Linked DNA regions of Tistrella bauzanensis. The protein of the gene in region 1 interacts with the protein of each later gene in a pairwise test. Links are inferred from orthologs where the notes say so. Each region holds a gene or a part of one and is shown on either strand. Other genes may lie near its edges.

Evidence for each region. The genes of interacting proteins can lie anywhere in the genome.
Region 2: the proteins of IEW15_RS00460 (region 1) and IEW15_RS24310 interact in binary tests that used the Escherichia coli proteins (3 or more experiments, as listed by UniProt). The link is inferred for Tistrella bauzanensis from one-to-one orthologs.

The regions. Positions count from the first base shown.
Region 1 is NZ_BMDZ01000001.1:109,742-112,740, forward strand. It holds IEW15_RS00460 (peptidoglycan D,D-transpeptidase FtsI family protein), read left to right. Parts: upstream 1-550; coding sequence 551-2,449; downstream 2,450-2,999. Other genes in the region: rsmH (16S rRNA (cytosine(1402)-N(4))-methyltransferase RsmH), read left to right, coding at 1-90; ftsL (cell division protein FtsL), read left to right, coding at 87-554; IEW15_RS00465 (UDP-N-acetylmuramoyl-L-alanyl-D-glutamate--2,6-diaminopimelate ligase), read left to right, coding at 2,436-2,999. UniProt on the Escherichia coli protein: Essential cell division protein that catalyzes cross-linking of the peptidoglycan cell wall at the division septum. Required for localization of FtsN.
Region 2 is NZ_BMDZ01000117.1:614-4,905, reverse strand. Bases 910-3,800 are described here. They hold IEW15_RS24310 (transglycosylase domain-containing protein), read right to left. Parts: upstream 3,464-3,800; coding sequence 1,355-3,463; downstream 910-1,354. Other genes in these bases: IEW15_RS24305 (DODA-type extradiol aromatic ring-opening family dioxygenase), read left to right, coding at 3,690-3,800; IEW15_RS24315 (multidrug effflux MFS transporter), read left to right, coding at 910-1,333. Also shown: more of IEW15_RS24315, read left to right, coding at 47-909; more of IEW15_RS24305, read left to right, coding at 3,801-4,292. UniProt on the Escherichia coli protein: Cell wall formation. Synthesis of cross-linked peptidoglycan from the lipid intermediates.

The sequences.
Region 1 (2,999 bases):
GCCAAGCTGCGCATCGCGCGGCGCACCGATGCGCCCGCCTGGGATGCCCCTGCCGTTGCCGACGATCTGTTCAGGGAGGCCGCACGATGATCCGCCCCGGCACCGTTCTGCTTCTGGGTTGCACCGCCGCGATCGCGGCGGGCCTGTTCTGGGTGAAGTATCGGGTGGCCAGCCTTGAGGATGCCTATGTTGCGCGCAATGCGGAATTGCTGCGCGAGCAGGAGTCCATTCACGTGCTGAAGGCGGAATGGGCCTATCTCAACAATCCCGACCGGCTGGAGCGCCTGGCCGCCGAGTATCTTGAGACCGCGCCGGTTCAGGGGCGCCAACTGGTCAGCCTGGCGTCGCTGCCGCTGCCGCGGACCGAAACCGAGCCGCGCCCGCGCAACAAGCCCGGCACACCGCCCGCCACCTGGCCGCTGGTCGAGGCGTTGCCCGAGGCACGGGGTATGACGGTGGCGTCGGCGGGGACGCAAGGCGGCCGCAGCCTGACCGCGGCCCGCGGCGCCACGCCTGATACCGACAACGTCGTGTTGACGGGGGTCACACGATGAGCCCGCAGGATCGCATGCCACCCCGCCACGATACCGCCGGCCCGTCTGGACAGGCTGGATATTCCGGGCAAGCCGGACAGGCCGGCGCCCGCCCGCGTGTGCCGCTGCCGCGCGCGCGGCGAGTGCGGCTGGGCGTCGCCCGCGCGGTGAAGCTGGACGGCAACGTCAAGCAGGCGTTGGAAACCGGCCGCAATCGCGTGCTGTTCACCGCGGCTTTCTTCGTCCTGGCCTTTCTGGCCCTGTCGATGAAGCTGATCGCCGTGGGGGTGCTGCATGACGGCGGCGAGCCCCGGGTCGCGCGTGGCGCGCCGCCGCCGCAACTCGTGCTGGACCGTGCCGACATCGTCGACCGCAATGGCGTGCTGCTGGCATCGAACCTGATCACGGCATCGCTTTATGCCGATCCGAAACTGGTCTTCGACCCGGTGGATGCGGCGACCCGCTTGCGCACGGTGCTGCCGCATCTGAACCAGACCGATCTGATCGCGCAGCTTTCGGGCGACCGGCGGTTCGTGTGGATTCAGCGCGGTCTGAAGCCTGAACAGCAGTATGAGATCAATGCGCTGGGCATTCCGGGGCTGTATTTCCAGCGCGAGCAGCGCCGGATCTATCCGCAGGGTCGGTTGCTGTCGCATGTGGTCGGCTTCACCAATGTCGACAACACCGGCCGTTACGGGCTGGAACAGGGCCTGGACCGTACCCTGCGTGAGCGGGCCGAAACCGGTCGTGGCCCGCTGGTGACGACCATCGACATCCGCGTGCAGCAGGTGATGCGCGACGCGCTGCGCGCGGCGGTGGCGGAATTCCAGGCGATCGGCGCCACCGGCATCGTGATGGATGCCCGCAATGGCGAGATCCTGTCGATGGTGTCGTTGCCGGACTACGACCCGAACGCGCCGGTGGATCCTGAAGACAAGGCGATGTTCAACCGGGCGACGCTGGGCGTCTATGAAATGGGGTCGATCTTCAAGGCCTTCACGGCCGCCCAGGCGCTGGATGCGGGCGTGGTGAGGATCGATGGCGGCTTCGATGCCACCGACCCGATCAAGATCGGCCGGTTCACCATCCGGGATTTTCATCCGGAGCGGCGCTGGCTGAGCGTGCCCGAGATCATGCTGTATTCGTCGAACATCGGTGCGGCCAAGATGGCGCTGGCACTGGGGGCGACGCGCCAGCAGGACTATATGCGCCGCTTCGGCTTTCTGACACCGGCCCGGATCGAGCTGCCCGAGGTGGGGGCGCCCCAGGCGCCGCATCCATGGCGCGACATCAGCGTCATGACCATCGGCTTCGGCCATGGCATGGCGGTGTCGCCCTTGCAGGCGGCGGGCGGCATGGCGGCGCTGCTGAACGGCGGCTACAAGGTGCCGGCGACGCTGGTCAAGCATCAGTCGGGTGAACGGGTGGTCCGCGAACGGATCATCGACGAGAAGGTGTCGATGCAACTGCGCAAGCTGCTGATCAGCGTGGTCGAAGCTGGAACCGCCAAGAAGGCGCAGGCGCCGGGCTATCTGGTTGGCGGCAAGACCGGCACGGCGGAAAAGGCAGGTGCTGGCGGCTATCGCCGCAAGGCATTGCTGACCTCGTTCCTGGGCGGGTTTCCGATGAATGATCCCCGCTATGTGGTGCTGGTGTCATTGGACGAGCCGAAACCGACGCCCAAGACCTATGGTTATGCGACATCGGGCTGGAATGCAGCGCCGACCGCGGGCGAGGTGATCCGCCGGATCGCGCCGCTGCTGGGTGTGCGGCCACAGGCGATCGACGGCGCGCCGCTGGAGGGCCCGGTGCTGCCGCAGCAGCGCGACACCGAGCTGCGCTATGCCCTGGTCGGTGACGAGGACGAAGTCGCCGTCAGTGACGAGCTTCCCGAGGTGCAGAATGCGGCTTACTGAGCTGGTCGATCGCAATGTGCCGGTGCTCGGCGGTGATCCCGTAATTACCGGGATCACCGCCGACAGCCGTGCCGTGGGACCGGGCATGCTGTTCGCCGCCATTCCGGGCACGGCCCATGACGGACGCAGTTTCATCGCGGCGGCGGCGGATGCCGGCGCTGTGGCTGTGCTGGCGCCGCGGGGCACTGTCGTGCCCTCCGGTCTGGCTCTGGTCGAGGCGGACGAGCCGCGTGGCGCGCTGGCCCGCATGGCGGGCCGCTTCTATCCGCGCCGGCCGGATGTGATCGCCGCCGTCACCGGCACCAATGGCAAAAGCTCGGTGGTCAGCTTCACCCGTCAGATCTGGATGCGGCTGGGCCTGTCCGCCGCCTGCCTGGGGACGCTTGGCTATGAAGGGCCGGGCGATCTGTCGGCGCCGGCGCTGACCACGGCCGACCCGGTGGCCCTGCACCGGCTGCTGGATCAGGCGGCACGCGCCGGCGTCGGTCATCTGGCGCTGGAGGCGTCCAGCCATGGCATCGACCAGCACCGGCTGGACGGGATCGCACCG
Region 2 (4,292 bases), on another replicon or contig:
CCATCTCCCCCGACAGACGCCCCTTTTCAGATCGGCGCCACCCGACATGGCAGAGCCTCAGCCCCCGACCGGCCATCCGTCAGGAACGGGCCATCCGTCAGCAACGGGCCATCCGTCAGGAACCGGCCGCCCCTCAGCCTCCGGGCCCAGCCGGATCATCATCCTGTTCCTGATCGCGCTGACAGCGCTCGGGCCGCTGTCGACCGATCTCTATCTGCCGTCGCTGCCGGCGATGGGCCGCGATCTGGGCACCGATGCCGCCACCGCACAGTTGACGCTGACCGGCTATATGTGGGGGCTGGCGCAGCTCGTCTATGGACCGGTTTCCGACGCCCTGGGCCGGCGGCCGGTGCTGATCACCGGCATGACGGTGCAGGTCGCGGCCTCGATCCTGTGTCTGTACTCGGTGACCATCGACGACCTGGTGCTGGCGCGGGTGCTGCAGGGCACCGGTGCCTGCGCGGGCGCGGTGATCGGCCGGGCGCTGGTCCGCGACCTGTTCCCGCCGGAACGCGCGGGCTCGATCTTCGCCACCATCACCTCGGCCACGGCGCTGGCCCCGATGGTGGCGCCGATGATCGGCGGTCAGATCGAGGTGCTGTTCGGCTGGCGGGCCAATTTCGCGGTGCTGGCCGGCATCGGCCTGCTGCTGATCGCAGGCGCGGTGATGATCCTGCCCGAACCGATCACCGATCGCGACATCCGCCGCATCCGGCCGCTGACCATTCTGCGCAGCATGGGCGGACTGATCCGCGACCGGCGCTTCGTCGGGCTGGCGATCTGCACCTGTTCGGCCTTTGGCGGGCTGTTCGCCTGGGTGTCGAATTCGTCAGTGCTGCTGATCGAAGGCTATCGCGTGGCGCCGGACCGTTTCGGCCTGTTCTTTGGGCTTGCGGTCGCCGGCTATGTGCTGGGGGCTGCCACCGGCGGCCGGCTGGTGATGCGGCTGGGATCACTGAACCTGCTGGGGCTGGGCATCGCCATCATGGCGCTGGGCGGTCTTGCCATGGCGGCACAGACCGTGGCCGGTATAGACGGTCCACTCGGTGTGTCGCTGTCGGCGGCGGCCTTGCTCGCCGGCGCCGGCCTGGCGCTGCCGCAGGCCTTCACCGCCGCGATCCTGCCCTATCCGCGCATCGCCGGCACGGCCTCGGCGCTGATCGGCTGCAGCCAGATGACCACCGGCGGCATCGTCGCCGCCGCGACAGCACCTTTGGCCGACGGCACACCAACCCCGATCGCCGCCACCATTCTGGTGCTGTCGGCGGTGGCGCTGCTCGCCTATTTCCGGCTGGTGCGCCCGACGCCGGCACCGCCGATCACCAACGGCTGAGGCTGCGGCCGGATCGAGCGGTCAGGGGTGGAAGCGGTCGTCGCCGGGATAGGCCGGCGGATTGCCCAGCGACGGCTGCTGTGGCCGTGGCGCCGGGTCGTTGCGTGGCGCCGGCGCCGCCTTGGGCCCGGCTGCCTGCGGGGCGGCGGTGTCGTCGCCGAACAGGCCGCGCAGCAGGCGTGACAGCGGATCGTCACTGGTGGTGGTGCCGGCATCGGCCATCACCGGCGCGCGCACCGGCAGCACCGGCGGCGGGGTCCGCATCAGCCGGCCGCCGCCTTCCGACATCGCCCGCGCCCAGATCTTGGCCGGCAGCCGACCACCGGTCACGCCGCGCATCGGGCTGTCATCGTCATTGCCGACCCACACGCCCGCCGCCACCGCGCCGGTATAGCCGATGAACCAGGCATCGCGATAATCCTGGCTGGTGCCGGTCTTGCCGGCGACCACCGCGCCGCGCAGTTGCGCCGCCCGGCCGGTGCCGCTTTCCACCGCCCGCACCAGCATGGCATTCATGGCCTGGACGGTGCGTTCCGACAGCACCGGATCGGCGGGTTCCGGCGCCTCGCGGCGATAGAGCACGGTACCGTCGGCCGTCGTCACCTCGGCAATCGCCCAGGGCACCACCGGCCGGCCCTGATTGGCCAGCACCGCATAGGCCGCCGTCATCTCCAGCAGGTTTTCCGATCCGGTGCCCAGGGTCACGCTGGGGCCCTGGGGCAGATCGCCCGACAGGCCCAGCCGCCGGGCGGTGGCGATCACCCGGTCACGCCCCACCTCTTCGGCCAGCCGCACGGTGGCGGTGTTCAGCGAGCGGGCCGCCGCGTCGATCAACTGCACGCGGCCGGCATAATCGGGTTCGAAATTGGCCGGCGACCAGCCATCGACCGTCACCGGCGCATCCAGCACCGTGCTGTCGGGGCCCCAGCCCGCTTCCAGCGCCGCCAGAAAGGCGAAGACCTTGAAGGTCGATCCGGGCTGCCGCCAGGCCTGGGTGGCACGGTTGAACTGGCTGGTCCGATAGTCCCGGCCGCCGACCATCGCCAGCACCCCGCCATCGGGCGCCACTGCCACGAAGGCGCCCTGGCCGGCCTTGACCTTGCCGCCATCGGCGGTCAGCACCTCCGAAACGGCCGCCTCGGCCGCGGTCTGCAGGCCATGGTTCAGGCTGGTGCGGATCACGATATCGCGGGTGGTGGGCTCGATCTGGCTGGCCAACTGGTCCAGCACCCAGTCGGCGAACCAGCGCCGGTTGGTGGCGCCGACTGTCGCGCGCGCCGAGGGTGCCACCTTCGGCACCCGCACCGCACGGGCCTCATCGGCGGTCAGGTAGCCGACATCGACCAGATTGGCCAGCACCGCCCGCATCCGCCGCTCGGCCCGCGCCGCCGCCGAGGTCGGCGCATAGGCCGATGGCGCCTGCAACAGCCCGGCCAGCATCGCCGACTGGCCCACATCCAGGTCTTCCACCGGCCGGTCGAAATAGCGTCGGGCGGCGGCATCGATGCCATAGGCGCCGGCGCCGAAATAAGCCCGGTTCAGATAGCGCGCCAGAATTTCGTTCTTGTCGTAGACCGCTTCCAGCCGCAGCGCCATCACCGCTTCGCGCAGCTTGCGTTCAAACGACTTCTCAGGGGTCAGGAACAGCATCTTGGCAAGCTGCTGGGTGATGGTGCTGCCGCCCTGTACCACCCGGCCGGCCTGAAGATTGGCCACCACCGCCCGGGCGATGCCGAAGACATCGATGCCGGGATGGTCATAGAACCGCCGGTCCTCGGTCGCCAGCACGGCTTCCACCAGCGCCGGTGGCAGGTCGTTGACGGTGATCTGCCGCCCGGTCAGCCGGCCATAGACCGCGATCGCGGTACCGTCGGCCGACAGCACCGTGATGCCGGGTTCGGTGGCCGGCCGGTTCAATTCGTCGAGCGATGGCAGGTCGCGCAACACCCAGCCGATATAGCCGGCCGCCACCAGCACCACCACGCCGGCGGCGATGGCGATACCCCGCCACCAGCGCCGCCGCGGGCGCCCGCCGGCACCGGGCCTTCTGCCGTTGCCGGCGCCACTGCCGCTGCCGCCACCGGACCCGCGATGGCCACGGCGGCCGGCACGCGGGTGGATCTCGGCCATCAACGGCCCGTCGCCCGCATCGGTGCGTCCGGCGGGCTGCGGCGACAGAACAGGGGCACGGCGAACGGAGGCTGGCAGACGACGCATCAGGGCTTATCTCGGAACGGGACGGGAACAGGCATGAAGCCGGACAGTAAGCGGAACGCCCCGTCCCATGTCGTGACCTTCATGCGACTTTGCCGGGCGCCTGGGCCGGCGCATAATCATTTCCGGTGTTCCCCCGGAGATGACAAGCGTGACCAGGACCAGCACGACCCGCATGCCCAGCCTGTACATTCCCCATGGTGGCGGCCCCTGCTTCTTCATGGACTGGTCGCCGCGCGACACCTGGACCCGCATGAGCGATTTCCTGCGCGGCCTGCTGGCCAGCCTGCCGGCGCGGCCCACCGCCATCATCGTGGTGTCGGCCCACTGGATGACCGATGATTTCGCGGTCACCGGCGACACGGCGCCCGGGCTGCTGTTCGACTATTACGGCTTTCCGCCCCACACTTACGACCTGCGCTATCCGGCCCCCGGCGCGCCCGATCTGGCGGCACGGGTGCGCGGCCTGCTCGCCGATGGCGGTTTCGCAACCACGGCCGACACCGACCGCGGCTTCGACCACGGTGTGTTCATCCCGCTGCTGCTGATGGCGCCCGCGGCCGATATTCCGGTGATTCAACTGTCGGTGCGCAATGATCTGGACCCGGCAGCCCATCTGGCCGCCGGCGCCGCCCTGGTCGCCCTTCGCGACGAGGGCGTGCTGATCCTGGGCAGCGGCATGAGCTTTCATAACATGCGGGGCTATGGCGATCCGCGCTTCGGCCCCATTTCCGACAGCTTCGAT